DNA from 2 places in the Janthinobacterium sp. GL_088 genome. Region 2 is predicted to be linked to the other one. Evidence: predicted binding sites of a transcription regulator. Region 2 holds the regulator's gene; the other holds the start of a gene.
The links. The regulator FNR, encoded in region 2, switches genes on or off when oxygen is low (the NO sensors DNR and NnrR bind a similar motif). The targets are predictions, from matches to a motif close to TTGATNNNNATCAA.
Positions count from the first base shown of each region.

Region 1: a site for FNR is predicted at 3,852-3,865, ahead of cqsA (alpha-hydroxyketone-type quorum-sensing autoinducer synthase). Genes of this name have one in related genera too.

Region 1 covers NZ_CM174453.1:5,396,621-5,404,112, forward strand. Annotated here, with positions in the region: gene AC3IQ7_RS24085 (group II truncated hemoglobin) at 1-258, opposite strand, end outside; gene AC3IQ7_RS24090 (MFS transporter) at 390-1,655, shown strand; gene AC3IQ7_RS24095 (GIY-YIG nuclease family protein) at 1,668-2,015, shown strand; gene AC3IQ7_RS24100 (MarR family winged helix-turn-helix transcriptional regulator) at 2,073-2,522, shown strand; gene cqsA (alpha-hydroxyketone-type quorum-sensing autoinducer synthase) at 2,540-3,787, opposite strand; gene AC3IQ7_RS24110 (sensor histidine kinase) at 3,940-5,238, shown strand; gene AC3IQ7_RS24115 (response regulator) at 5,242-6,249, shown strand; gene AC3IQ7_RS24120 (ABC transporter permease) at 6,246-7,492, opposite strand, start outside.
Region 2 covers NZ_CM174453.1:276,719-284,210, reverse strand. Annotated here, with positions in the region: gene AC3IQ7_RS01195 (hybrid sensor histidine kinase/response regulator) at 1-1,449, opposite strand, end outside; gene fnr (fumarate/nitrate reduction transcriptional regulator Fnr) at 1,699-2,457, shown strand; gene AC3IQ7_RS01185 (FixH family protein) at 2,461-2,985, opposite strand; gene ccoG (cytochrome c oxidase accessory protein CcoG) at 3,088-4,470, opposite strand; gene ccoP (cytochrome-c oxidase, cbb3-type subunit III) at 4,473-5,393, opposite strand; gene AC3IQ7_RS01170 (cbb3-type cytochrome oxidase subunit 3) at 5,386-5,589, opposite strand; gene ccoO (cytochrome-c oxidase, cbb3-type subunit II) at 5,591-6,205, opposite strand; gene ccoN (cytochrome-c oxidase, cbb3-type subunit I) at 6,221-7,492, opposite strand, start outside.

The sequences.
Region 1 (7,492 bases), 1.4 Mb from region 2:
GATGGCGTAGGGCAAGTGACGCGCGCGCAGGCGCGGGTGGCCGAATTTCTCGATATACAAGTCCGGTCCGCCCATCCAGCCCGTCAGGAAGAAATACAGCTTGTCGCGCGAGCCGTCCGTCGAGGGCGGATGCATGACGCGGATGCCGGCGAACTCGGCTTCGAGTTCCATCAAGTCATAAAAACGGTCGACCATTTCGCGCAGCACGGGGGCGCCGCCGATGGTCTCGTAGAGGGTGGGGGCAGTGGTATCAGTCATGGCCGCCATGATAGCGCAAGCGCCGGCGGCCCATGCGGCGCCGGCGCCTCTGCCACAATAAAAAGCAATATACTTGATCACTCAAGCTTATATCAACTACTATGCAATCTTTAAACACGAACAAAACCACCATGCCGACCACCGCAGAACCGCATTTGCTACGCCATACCAATTTCCGCTGGCTGCTGGGCGGCGGCCTCGTGTCCATGCTGGGCGACCAGTTCAGCATGCTGGCCCTTCCCTGGCTGGTGCTGAGCCTGACGGGCGATAGCCTCAGCCTGGGCATCGCCGTGGCCCTGATGGGCGCGCCGCGCGCCGTGCTGATTTTGCTGGGCGGCATGGTCGCCGACCGCTACTCGCCCCGGCGCGTCATGCTGATCAGCAAATATGCGAATGCCGCCATCCTGCTGGCGCTGGCCGGGTTGCTGATGCTGGACCAGGCCAGCCTGGCGCTCGCCTATGCGGCCGCGCTGGCGCTCGGCATCGCGTCCGCCTTCGGCATTCCCGCCGGCACGGCCATCCTGCCGCAAGCCGTGCCGCCGCAATCGTTGCAGAGCGCCAATGGCTTGCAAATGGGCGCGCGCCAGCTGTCCTTGCTGGCCGGCCCCCTGCTGGCGGCGCTCGTGCTCGGCGCCCACGAGAGCGGGCAGCAAACCGGCATGGCGGCGCTGGCCGCCGCCTTTGCCATCGATGCGCTGACATTCCTGTTTTCCGCCTGGACCTTGCGGCAAGTCAGCCTGCGGCCACTGGCTGCTGCGGCGGCGCAGGGCATGTGGCGCGACATGGCGGCGGGCCTGTCCATGGTGTGGCGCGACATTGCCTTGCGCAGCTGCTATGCCTACTGGGCCGTGGTGGCGTTCTTCGTCATGGGACCGCTGCAAGTGGCCTTGCCCGTGCTGGCCAGCGAGCGCCTGCACGGCGCCGCAGCGCTGGGTTTGCTGATGGGCGCGCATGGCGCCGGCACCCTGGCCGGCATGCTGGCATCCAGCCTGGGCGGCGCCTGGCTGCGGCGCCGCTTCGGCGCCACCCTGCTGCTGGTCGATGCAGTCGTCGGCCTGCTGCTGATGGGGCTGGGACAAATCAGCACGGCCTGGCAAGGCGCGGCCCTGCTGGCCGTGACGGGGCTGCTGGGCGGCTACTTGCATGTGGCCATCTTTACGTGGATACAGCGGCGCGTGGCGCCCGCCATGCTGGGCCGGGCGATGGCGCTGTTCATGGGCATCTTCCTGGGCCTGGCGCCGCTGTCGGCGGCCGCCACGGGCGCGCTGCTGCGCCACGTCACCGTGGGCGAGCTGTTCTGCGGCGGCGGCGCCCTGCTGCTGGCGGCCGCCGTGGCCGCCGCCCTGCTGACCGGCATTCCCCGCATCGGGGAAGCCGATTGCGTCATTCAACCTTGAGAAAGTTTCACCATGGATAAAATACAGCAAGCGGCCCTGAAAGCTGCTTACAGGCAACAGCCGCCGCCGCTGGGCATCATCGCCCTGCGGCACTTGCCCAGCGGGCGCGCCTTGCTTGAAAGCAGCCGCAACGCACCCGGCATGCTGAACCGGCACCGCTTCGAACTGAACCTGGGCAAGCACCGCAATGCGGCGCTGCAGGCGGACTGGCGGCGCGACGGCGCGGCGGCCTTTTCCTGCGCGGTCATCGATACGCTCAAGCTCCCCGACGATCCCGCCTTCGATGCGGACGCCGAACTGGGCGCCCTGCTGGCCCTGCACCGCGCGCACTGGCTGGAACAGGGTCAGCCACTGTATTGAGCTGCGGTGCATTACACTTGCGTACTCAAGCACTTCGCAGTAAATATAAAGGATGGCATGAACGATCACACTCCCCTCTCGCAGGACGGCGATGGCGCGCTGGACTTTTGCCTGCGCCTGGCGCGCGCCCAGGCGCTCATCGTGCGCCGCTTCGACAGCACCCTGGGCAATTTGCATGGCCTGAGCTTCAGCGACTATCAATTGCTGTACCAGTTGCAACGCGCCCCCGGTGCGCGCCTGCGCCGCATCGACCTGGCCGAGCGCCTGGCGTTGACGGCCTCTGGCATCACGCGCTCCCTGATGCCGCTGGAAAAGATCGGCCTGGTGACGCGCCAGGCCGATGTGCGCGACGCACGCGTCGGCTATGCCGTGCTGACCGCCGCCGGCCAGGAATTGCTGGGACATGCCAGCGCCACGGCGCAGGCGGTGGGACGCGAATTGCTGCAGGACGCGCCGCCAGAACAGCTGGGAGCGCTGTCGGCCATCCTGGGCAAGCTGGCCGGCTGACGCTGCCAGCCAGCCGCTTACACGAGCGCCAGCTTGCGCAGTCGCCGCGTCGACTGCCAGTGTTCCACGCCCGCTTCGGCGCGGATGGCGGCGCAGCCCGCCAGCACCCGGTCGATGGCCGCCTCGTCGAGTCCCGCATTCAGGGTCAGGCGCACGAGGGCGCGGTTCTTCGCCGTTGCCGGGGCGCAAAACATGGCGCCGAAAATACCTTGCCGTTCCAGCGCCTGGCGCAGTGCCAGGGTGGCCGGTTCGCCGCCCGCCTCCAGCGCCACGATCTGCTCCGTGCCATCGCTGACGTTGTAGCCCAGTTCGCGCAAGCCTTCGCGCACCTGCAGCGTATGGCGCCGCAAGGTGGCGCGCCGCCCATCGGCGGCCATGATGAAATCGAGCGCCGCGCCCAGCCACGCCAGCTCATGCGCCAACAGGCAGGAGCTGAAGATGGCGGGCCGCGATTCGGACAAAAAATAGCCCTTGAAGCGGCTGGAACAGCTGATGAAACCGGCCCGCCCCGCGAAGGCCTTGGCCAGCGACGCCGTGCGGAAATGCACGCGATGACCCAGGCCCCACGCTTCCACCAGGCCCGCGCCCTGCGGGCCATGCGTGCCCAGCGAGTGCGACTCGTCGACCACCACCACGCAGTCGCTGCGCTCGGCGATTTCGAGCAGTTCCAGCAGCGGCGCCAGGCTGCCGTTGGTGCTGTACAGGGCGTCGACGACGATCACGCCGCGGCCATGTTTTTCCACTTGCCGCCGCAAGTGCGTCATGTCGTTGTGCAGGAAGGGCACGGCCTGGGCCTGCGCCGACAGCACGCCTTCCCACAGCGAGGCGTGGGCCTGCATGTCGAGGTAAACAGGAATGCCGGGGCTGGCGATACACTGGATCAACCCCACGTTGGCCGCCATGCCGGACTGCGCCAGGATGCCGTCCTCGCAGCCCATGTACCGGGCCAGCCGGCTTTCCAGCCGGTGCTGTTCGCTGCCTTCCTGCAAGTACACGGCCGACATCAGCATGCCGCCCGCATTTGCCTGCAGCGACGCCACCTGGGCTGCCACCAGCGCCGGCTCGGCGGCGATGGACAGATAGTCATTACCGGCCAGGAAAATGGCATGGGCCGGTATCGGTTGCCAGGCATGGGGATGCTGGCCGCCCAGCAATTTTTCGATGCGCGTGATGTGATGCGCATCCATGCGCCGCACGATGTAGTCTGGCAGGCAGTGTTCGGCACGGGCGAACGATGGAATGGGCAAGCTGGTAGCGATGGTCATGAGTTTTCTCCTGGGGAAAGGTTTGCTGCGGATTAAAGCCTTGACCGTCTCGCCAACTCATCCATTGACGTATATCAATGTCCAATCAGATAACCGTTCAACCAGGAAAATTTACGCGATGATAATGTTCTGAAGAGAATCAAGGCAGAGTCATGACGCAGCAATTGCAAGGACGATGGACACACTGGCGCAGGCGCCTGCTCCATTCGCTGCTGCATGAGCGCATGCCCCATGAAAACCTGGCCGGCAGGGTTGCCATGCTGGCCGCCGTGGGCACGGTGGCGATGCCGCTGTACTACCTGCTGTGGCATTACTTTTTTCCGCAAGCCTATGAAAACCTGACCTTGCGCCTGACGGGCGTGGGCATCTGCGCGGCCGGCCTGTTTGCGCGCCACTTCTCGGCCCGCTGGCTGTCGCGCTACCTGCTGTTCGCGCTCAGCTACATCCTGCCCTTCTTCTTTACCTTCATGTTTTTGATGAACCACGCGTCGTCCATCTGGAGCGAATCGCTGCTGATCGGCCTGGTCATACTGTTTCATTTCGAAACGAAACTGGCTTGCCGCGCCTACCTGATCGGCACCAGCAGCGCCTGCCTGGCCGTCATCCTGCAGGGAGAGGGCAGCTTCCTGCTGCAGCGTGAAGTGCTGCAGCAACTGCCCGTGCACTGGTTCACCATTGCCTCGCTGTCCGTGGTGAAAGTGGGCAGCAAGGTGCTGGAGCTGGAACGGCTGGCTGGCCTGGCGGCCGGGCTCGGTTCCGTGGCGCACGAGCTGCGCACGCCGCTGACCAGCGTGGAAGCGAATGTGCGGGGCATGCGCCGGCTGCTGCCGCAGCTGGCGAGCCAGGCGGACGACTTGCCCCCGTTGCAGGAAGCCCTGTCGCGCATCCAGTTCGAAGTGCGCCACATGCAGCACATGATCGATTTGTTCCTGATGAGCGCCAGTGCCGTCAACCGCAACCTCCAGCCCAGCCAGGCGCTATCGATGCTGGCGATGGTGAATTCCGTGCTCAAGCGCTACCCGTTTACCGGCAACAGCCAGCGCGGCTGCGTCAAGGTGGACGTGCGCGCCGACTTCCAGTTCGCGGGCCAGGACGAGCTGTGCGTGGTGATCCTGCTGAACCTGCTGAGAAACGCGCTGAAAGCCATCCAGCGGGCCGGCAAGGGCCGCGTGCGCATCATCATCGACGGCGCCCGCCCCGTGCCCAGGCTGCTGTTCATCGACACGGGCTGCGGCATCGCGAAGAACCGCCTGCCGCTGATCTTCGAGCGTTTTTATTCGTATCCCGTGCACAACGGCAGCGGCATCGGCCTGGCCCTGTGCCGGCAGATCGTCACGGCCTGGCAGGCGCGCATCCGCTGCGTGTCGCGCGAGCATGCGTATGCGATTTTCATCCTGGAATTTCCCCAGCCCGTGCCGGCCCGCTTCCAACCCTCTTCCCCCGCAAGGTGATGCATGCAACTGCCCGTCTATTCCCATCCGACCCTGACCGTCTTGATCGATGACAGCGATTCCTTCCTGAAAAGCCTGGCCTTCCAGCTCGATCCCGCACTGGCGCACCAGACCTTCCACGACACCAGCAGCGCGCTGCACTGGCTGCGCCACAGCACGCAGCTGGGCGAGACGCCGCTGCACGTCAATTTCGACACGCAAAACCTGCCGCCCGACCAGCGCAACGTGGCGCTCGACCTCGAACGCATCTGGCGCATCAGCGGCCAGGCGCAGCGCTTTGCCGTGCCCTCCGTGCTGGTGGTCGATTATTCGATGCCGCAGATGAATGGCCTGGAATTCTGCCAGGCCGTGCGTGACTTGCCGTGCAAGAAGATTTTATTCACGGGCGCGGCCGATGAAAAAGTGGCCGTGACGGCCTTCAACCGGGGCTTGATCGACCGTTACATCAAGAAGAGCGACGACGACGCGCTCGATATCCTGGAACAGGAAATCGTTGCCCTGCAGCGCGAATTCTTCCTGCAGCAGTCGGACACGGTGCGCGACTTGCTATTGCTGCACGACTATAGTTTCCTGCAAGACGAAGCCATGGCCGACGTCGTGCACGAGCTGTGCCGGCGCCATGGCTTTGTCGAGTTCTATATTTTTCCGAATCCCTGCGGCATCCTGTTTTTCACGCGCGACGGCCAGGCCCGCCTGATGATCATCGAGACGGAACGCAGCCTGCACACGCAGTATGAAATGGCACGCGACAGCGACGCGCCCGAGTCCCTGCTGCTGGCCCTGCTGGAAATGCGCGTGATCCCGTATTTTTCCGATGCCGACAGCGACGGCATGTATGCGGCGCATATCGGCGAAAACTGGTTCCGCTACTGCGCCGCGCCAACCATCTGCCTGGGGCGCGAAACCTACTTCTGGGCCCTGTTCGACGTGCCGCCGCACAAGCTGGGGCAGCCGGTCATGTCCTACGCGCAATTTTTACGCGCGCAGGCGGACGACAGCGTGGGCGCTTAGCCTTCCCTTAGCGTTTGCAGCGGCGGATGCTTCAAGACATTGCGCAAGCCCAGCCAGCCGCCGGCGATCGCGCACAGGGCGCCGGCCAGCAGGCCGAACGCCCACACGCCGGGCGCGAAGCTCCAGGCGAACTTGAACTGGTAGGTGGCCAGCGCCCAGCCCATGGCCGCCGCGCCCGTTGCCGCCAGCAAGCCGGCCAGCGCGCCGACGAGCGAAAACTCGATCAGCTGTGCCTGCGCCAGCTGGCGCCGCGTGGCGCCCAGCGCGCGCAGCAGGCCCGCTTCGCGCGTGCGCTCGTCCTGCGAGCCCATCAGGGCCGCATACAGCACCAGCAAGCCCGAGGCCAAAGTGAAGGCGAAGAGGAATTCGACGGCCGTCACGACCTGGTCCAGCACGCCCTGTATCTGTTTCAGCACGCCGCCCACGTCGACCACCGTCAGGTTCGGATAGTCGCGCAGCAAGGCATTGCCCAGGTCCGCCTGCGCGGGCGGCAGGTGAAACGCCGTGATCCACGTCTGCGGCGTGTCCGCCATGGCGGCCGGATTGATGATGACGAAGAAATTGACGCGCATCGAGCCCCATTCCAGCTTGCGCAAACTCGTGATCGCCGCTTCGACGGGCTGGCCGGCGATGTCGAAGCGCAGCTTGTCGCCCAATTTCAATTTCAAGGTCTTGGCGATGCCCTCCTCCACCGACGCCTCGGCTGGCGCACCGGGCGCATTGCCGAACCACTTGCCGGCCACCAGCTTGTTTTCTTCCTGCATCGTGGCCATCGTCGACAGGTTGAATTCGCGGTCGGCCAGGCCCTTGGCGCGGTCATCCTCGTAGGTGGTTTCCGTGATGGCATTGCCATTCACGGCCACCAGGCGCCCGCGTATCATCGGATACAGGGGCGCGTTGGCCACGCCGGCCTGGGCCAGGCGCGCGGCGATCGGGTCTTTCTGTTCCGGCAGGATATTGATCATGAAGCGGTTCGGCGCGTCGGGCGGCGTGGCGTTGCGCCAGGCCACCATCAAGTCGCCGCGCACCACCGTCAGCAGCAGCAAGGCCATCAGGCCCAGGGCCAGGGACACCACCTGGATGACGGTGGCGCCCGGCCGGCGCTGCAAGGACGTGACGGCAAAGCGCCAGCCTTGGTGATTGAAAGCGCCGCGCAGGGTTTTCAGCGATTTGATGCCCAGCCAGCCCGCCAGGCCGAACAGGGCAAAGCCGCCGAGGAACCCGGCCGCCGTCAGCAGCGCCA
Region 2 (7,492 bases):
GGCGATGGCCAGTTCCAGTTCCTTTTCGCCCGCATTCATCGTCATCGTCGTGGCCAGGGTATTCATGACTTCGTCGAGGTCGAATTCGACAGGCGACAATTCCATGCGGCGCGCCTCGATCTTCGAATAGTCGAGCACGTCGTTGAGGATACCCAGCAGCGACTGGCCCGCCACGCGCACCATGGTCAGATACTTGCGCTGTTCCGTGTCGAGCCTGGTATTGCCCAGCAAATACACCATGCCCAGCACGGCATTGAGGGGCGTGCGGATTTCATGGCTCATGTTGGCCACGAAATCGCTCTTCGCGCGGTTGGCCGCTTCGGCGCGGTCGCGTTCCTGTTCCAGCTCCGCCGCGCGCGCTTCGAGTTCCTGCTGCAGGCGGTCGCGTTCGCTCATCAGGCCGTTGAACGCTTCCGTCAGTTCGCCGATCTCGTCGCGCTGCCGTACCGGCACGGGGGTGAAGCGGCTGCCGCTGGTGCGCAGGGCCAGCAAGGTGTTGCGCAGGCGCACCAGCGGCGACAGCAGGCGCACGGTGACCCAGCCCAGAACGGCAGCGGCCAGCAGCGAAGCGAGGATGCTCCACAGCACCAGCCGGTACAGCACGCCATCGAACGGTTCGAAGGCATCCTCGACGGGCAGCGAGGCGGCCAGCAGCCAGTTCACGGATTTCAGGCGCTTGAAGCTGTTGACGGCCGTGATGCCCCGGCTGTTGGTGCTGACCATGCTGCCTTCGCCATCTTCCTTCAGCAACTGGGTCGTCGTCAGGTTGGCGTTCGGCTTGCGCGGTTGCAGCAAGCGGCTCGTATCGGGGTGCAGCACATAGCGCGGCACGGCGCCGCGCGTGAGGATGAAATAATAGCCGCTCTTGCCGATCTTTTCCGAGCGCAGGCGGCCCAGCAGGTTGTCCTTGTACAGGCGCAGCACGCCGATCACCACGCCGGCCACCCGGCCATCGGCGGCCAGCACGGGCGCCACCATCTGCACGATGGGCATGCCGCTCGATTTACCAAGCATCGGTTCGGTGATCATGGGCTGGCGCGTGCGCAGGACGGTCTGGAAATACTCGCGCTCGGCAACGTTGATGCCGGCGCGCCCCGCCACTTCCGGCATGTCGGCCACGATGGCGCCCTGCGCGTCGAGCACCAGCACGTCATCGAACAGCACCAGCATCGAGCGGCGCGAATAGTATTCGCGCAATTGGACGGGCCGGGCGATCAATTCCGGCGGCTGTTGCCGGGCCGTCAGGGTGACGATCTGCAGCAGCATGCCCAGCTTGTCGTCGAGCTCGGCAGCGGTGCGGGTGATCAGGGACGATTGCTGGCTCAGCAGTACTCGGGTGAAGTCGTCGCGCATGTGCTGCACCTGGATCATGGTGACCAGCGCGATCATGGCGATCGAGGTCAGGCTGGTGGCCAGCGCGACTTTTGCTTTGATGCCGAGAGGCTTCATGATTTCCTTTTCAGTACCGGGCGGCACAGGCGGCAGATAATGCTGTCAGGAATTTTCCTATCAATACACCAGCTTGGCAAGCGCCACCGCGCAAATTGCCCGCCCCGTACGGGCTTTTGACGATGTTGCCATATAATTAAAGGCTGGACGTCGTTTATTCGCCGAAATTACGGTGAAATTGGCATACGGCAACCCTGTATGCAGCTGTATGCAGTAAACTTGTTGTTGCATTTTCTAAAAGGTACCGACATGACTGAAGCGCTACTCACTCCCACCTTGCCCACCGTGAACGTGGAGGCGTTGCGTGCGCGATGCTCGACCTGCAGCATGCATCAATTGTGCCTGCCGATGGGCCTCGATGTGGGCGACATGGACAGGCTGGACCAGATCATCGGCCGCCGCCGCAAGATCGTGCGCGGCGCCTCGCTGTTCCGCATCGGTGACTCGTTCCAGAACCTGTATGCGATCCGCCTGGGGCACTTCAAGACGTACCAGATCAATCCCGGTGGCGAAGAGCAGGTGACGGGTTTTCAGATGGCGGGCGAACTGCTGGGCATGGATGCCATCAGCGCCGACCGCCACCACTGTAATGCAGTGGCGCTGGAAGACAGCGAAGTGTGTGAAATCCCGTTTTCCAGCCTGGAACAATTGCTGGGCAATATGCCGACCCTGCTGCGCCATTTCCACCGCATGATGAGCCAGGAAATCACGCGCGAGCAAAGCGTGATGCTGTTGCTGGGCAATATGCAGGCGACGCAGCGGTTTGCCGCCTTCATCGTCAACCTGGCGTCGCGCTATGAAGCGCGCGGCTATTCGGGCAGCAATTTCCAGCTGCGCATGTCGCGCGAGGAAATCGGCAACTACCTGGGCCTGACCATCGAGAGCGTCAGCCGCCTGCTATCCAAATTCAAGAAGGAAGGCTGGCTGCGCGTGTCGAACCGCGAGATCGAGATATTGCAGCCGGCCAAGCTGAAGGCCATTACGGCCGGAACCGACATCTGCAAATAAGGCTTACAGCTCTTCGTCCGCATGCAGCGCGATGCTGCGTTGCAGCGGCCAGGTCCAGATGCCGGACAGGCGCCACTCGCGTTTGTCGTTTTCCACCAGCACTTGCCAGCGGCTGCGCTCGAGCATCGGCAGCGCCACGGAAAAATTGCCGGCCGCATCGGGCTGCACCAGCACCTTGATATCCTTTTCCGGCAGGGTCGCATGCGCCAGGTGCAGCTGCAGCGGACCCTGGTAAGCCTTGCCGAAGCTGTGCACGGAACCGGTCAGGCGTGCTTGCGCCACGTCATACGACAGGCTCGTATCCATGGCCAGGTCGCTGGCGATCGTGTCGCGCTTCAAATCCTGGTTGATCGCCTTGCCCTGCTTGTAATAATCGCCCACCACCAGCGCATCGGGCTGCGTAAACGCGATATAGCCCATGAAGCTGCCGACGACCACGGACAGGCCGGGGCCGATCATCAGCAGCCATGGCCAGCGATGCTTGTACCACGGTGCAACGGGGGCTTGCAGTTTCAGACTGTCGGACATGATATTTCTCCTGTTTAATCAGCCAGTCCCCGCATGGGGACCGGCCTTCCTGCAACTTCGTGGCGGCGGCGAGGGCACCCGGTCCCCGTCCGCCTTTCCTTGTTAACGTGGCACGATGAATACCGCGCTTTCACGCACATGCAGCGACGGGTCGTCCAGCGAGTGCAATTCGATCGCAATCTTGTTCGAACCCTTCTCTCCCACGCCGTGCGGCACGCGCAGACGGATCGGCCAACCCAGCGTTTCCGTCGGCTGCAAGGTCACTTCTTCGCGCGTCAGCAAGGTCAGGCCCGGCAAGCCGGAAGCGCTGATCTTGAAATGCTGGGTTTGCTCCGACGTGTTCATGATCTGCAGACGGTAGACGTTTTCAATCATGCCGTCTTCCACTTCGCGTCCCATCGAACCGCGGTCGCGGATCACGTCCATTTTCAGGGGCGTGCGCAGGGCCAGCGACGTACATACGGCGATGATGATCAGGGCCAGGATGGAAGTGTAGATCAGGACGCGCGGGCGCATGGCGCGCTGGCGTATCTGCTTCGAATTGAAGTTGTTTTCCATCGCATGGTCGGTACTGTAGCGTACCAGTCCCCGTGGCCGGTCAACCTTGTCCATCACGCTGTTGCAGGCATCGACGCAAGCGGCGCAACCGATGCATTCATACTGCAGGCCGTTGCGGATATCGATACCGGTCGGACACACCTGCACGCACAGGGTACAGTCGATGCAATCGCCCAGCTTGTCGTTGTTGCCGGCCTTCTTGCTCATGGCGCCGCGTGGTTCGCCGCGCTTGGCATCATAGGTGATGATCAGGGTGTCCTGGTCGAACATGGCGCTCTGGAAGCGCGCGTAGGGGCACATGTATTTGCACACCTGCTCGCGCAGCCAGCCCGCGTTGCCGTAGGTTGCCAGGCTGTAGAACAAGACCCAGAACCATTCCCAGGGACCGAAGTTCAGGGTGGTCACCGACTGCGCCAGTTCCTTGATCGGCGTGAAGTAGCCGACAAAGGTAAAGCCCGTCCACAGGGCGATGGCGCCCCATGTCAGGTGCTTGGCCGTCTTCTTGAACGCCTTGCGCACGGAGGGGCCCTGCTTGTCGAGGGCCATGCGCGCGCTGCGCGTGCCCTCGATGTGGCGTTCGACCCACAGGAAAATTTCCGTGTATACCGTTTGCGGGCAAGAGAACCCGCACCACACCCGCCCGGCAATGGCCGTGACGAGGAACAACAAATACGCACAGATGATCAGCAGGGCCGCCAGATAGATGAAATCCTGGGGCCACAGCACGACGCCGAAAATGTAGAACTTGCGCGTGGTCAAATCGAACAGCAGGGCTTGCCTGCCATTCCAGGTCAACCACGGCAAGCCGTAGAACGCCAGCTGGGTAAGCCATACGCATACCCATCGCCAGGTAGCGTAGCGTCCTTTGGCCTCGCGAGGGTAGATCTGCTCGCGGGCCGCATACATCTTGATGACTTGAGGTTCCATTTTTACTTGGCGGGTGCCTGCGGATTCGACAGGCTCCAGACATACGCCGACAGCACGTGTACCTTGGATTCGCCGAGGAAATCGCTGAAGGCCGGCATGGTGTTGCTGCGTCCCTTGCGTACGGTTTCCATGATGGTGTCGGCGCTGCCGCCGTACAGCCAGGTCTTGTCCGTCAGGTTCGGCGCGCCGAGCATCTGGTTACCCTTGGCATCGGCACCATGACAGGCCATGCAGGCGCCAAACTTGGCCTTGCCCAGCACCGACTTGACGGGATCCGAGGTCGAACCGGACAGGCTCAGCACATAATGGGCCACGTTCTCGACATCCTTTTCGGAGCCCAGGGCGGCGCCCATCGGTGGCATCTGCCCATTGCGGCCGTGCAGGATGGTGGTCTTGATGATGTCGGGTTCGCCGCCATACAGCCAGTCCTTGTCCGTCAGGTTGGGGAAGCCCTTGTTGCCGCGCGCATCCGAACCGTGGCATTGCGCGCAGTAGGTCAGGAACAAACGCTGGCCGATGGCTTGCGCCTGCGGATCGGCGGCCACCGTCTTCAAGTCCTGGCTCAGGTACTTGTTGAACAGGGGACCGTAGTCGGCTTCCGCCTTCTTCAGCTCTTCCTCGTACTGGCCCGTCGATTTCCAGCCCAGGCTGCCGGCATAGGTGCCCAGGCCTGGATACAGGAACAGGTAGGCCAGGGCGAAGACGATGGTGATGTAGAACAACCACATCCACCAGCGCGGCATCGGCGTGTTGAGTTCCTTCAAGTCCTCGTCCCAGACGTGGCCCGTGGTGCCGTCGGCAGGGGCGCCCTCGACCACTTTGATTTTCGACTGCGAGTACAGCAGCACGCCGCAGCCGATGATGCCCAGCAGGGACAGCACGACGATGTAGATATTCCAGAAGCCATTGGTAAAGTCAGCCATGGTGATGCTCCTTCGCCAGGTTCATCTCGGCCTCGGCCGGATAGTCGAGCGCGTCATCGGCGAACGGCAGGCGTGCCGCCGCGTCGAAGTCGCTGTTGCTGCGGCTGAACGTCCACCACAGGATGCCCACGAACGTCGTAAAGGAAACCACCGTCATGACGCTGCTGGCGCTGTCAAACAGGTTTTCGATTGCCATGCTAATTCCTTGTTTTGATTAATGTACCGAGGCCTTGCAGATAGGCGACCAGGGCGTCTTCTTCCGTCTTGTCCTGCAGCTGCGCGGGGCCGGCGGCGATCTCTTCATCGCTGTACGGCTGGCCCAGGCGTTTCAGGGCGCGCATCTTCGGCATGATTTCGTCAGGCACCAGCTTGGTCTTCGCCAGCCAGGGGTAGGACGGCATGTTCGACTCGGGCACCACGTCGCGCGGGTTGTTCAAGTGCGTGCGGTGCCATTCGTCGCTGTAGCGCGCGCCCACGCGGGCCAGGTCGGGCCCCGTGCGCTTGGAACCCCACTGGAACGGATGGTCGTAGACGAATTCGCCAGCGACCGAATAGTGGCCATAGCGTTCCGTTTCCGCGCGCAGCGGACGCACCATCTGCGAGTGGCAGTTGTAGCAGCCTTCGCGCACGTAAATGTCGCGGCCCGCCAGGCGCAGCGGCGAATACGGCTTCAGGCCGGCGACCGGCTCCGTCGTGCTCTTCTGGAAGAACAGGGGAACGATCTCGACGGCGCCGCCGATGCTGATCACTACCGTGACCAGGGCGATCAGCAGCCAGGGGTTTCTCTCAATCCATGCATGTGAAAATTTCATTTGCTTATGCTCCTATCAGGCGTGCGCCGCGTTCAGTTCCGGAATGCGGGCGACGGGGAGTTTGCTGCCGCGCAAGGTCATCCAGGTGTTGTAGCCCATGATGCACATACCCGACAGGTACAGCAGGCCACCGGCCACGCGCACCACGTAGTACGGATACGTCGCTTTCACGCTCTCGACAAAGGTGTAGGTCAGGGTGCCGTCCGGATTGACCGCGCGCCACATCAGACCCTGCATCACGCCGGCGATCCACATGGCGGCGATGTACAGCACGATGCCGATGGTGGCCACCCAGAAGTGCACGTCGACCAGGCGCGTGCTGTGCATCTGCGTGCGGCCCGCCAGGCGTGGCAGCAGATAGTAGATCGAACCCATGGTGATGAAGCCCACCCAGCCCAGAGCGCCCGCATGCACGTGGGCAACGGTCCAGTCGGTGTAGTGCGACAGCGAGTTGATGGTCTTGATCGACATCATCGGACCTTCGAAGGTGGCGATGCCGTAGAACGACAGCGAGACGATCATGAATTTCAGGATCGGATCGGTGCGCAGCTTGTGCCAGGCGCCCGACAGGGTCATGATGCCGTTGATCATGCCGCCCCAGCTTGGTGCCAGCAGGACCAGCGAGAAGACCATGCCGATCGATTGCGTCCAGTCAGGCAATGCCGTGTAGTGCAGGTGATGCGGGCCCGCCCACATGTAGGTGAAGATCAGCGCCCAGAAGTGGACGATCGACAAACGGTACGAGTACACGGGGCGCTCGGCCTGTTTCGGGATGAAGTAGTAAACCATGCCCAGGTAGCCGGCGGTCAGGATGAAACCCACCGCATTATGGCCGTACCACCACTGGATCATGGCGTCCTGCACGCCCGCATACGCGGAATACGACTTGGTGAACGAGGCTGGCATGACGGCGCCATTGACCACGTGCAAAATCGTCACGGCCAGGATGTAGGCACCGAAGAACCAGTTGGCCACGTAGATGTGTTTTACCTTGCGCTTGATCAGGGTGCCGAAGAACACGATGGCGTAGGCGATCCAGACGATGGCGATGAGGATGGCGATAGGCCATTCCAGTTCCGCGTATTCCTTGCCGCGTGTCATGCCCATGGGCAGGGTGACGACGGCGCACAGGATCACCGCTTGCCAGCCCCAGAAGGTGAAGGCGGCCAGTTTGTCGGAAAACAGGCGCACCTGGCAGGTGCGTTGGACAACGTAGTACGAGGTAGCGAACAGGCCGCAGATGCCGAAGGCGAAAATCACCGCATTCGTGTGCAGCGGACGCAAGCG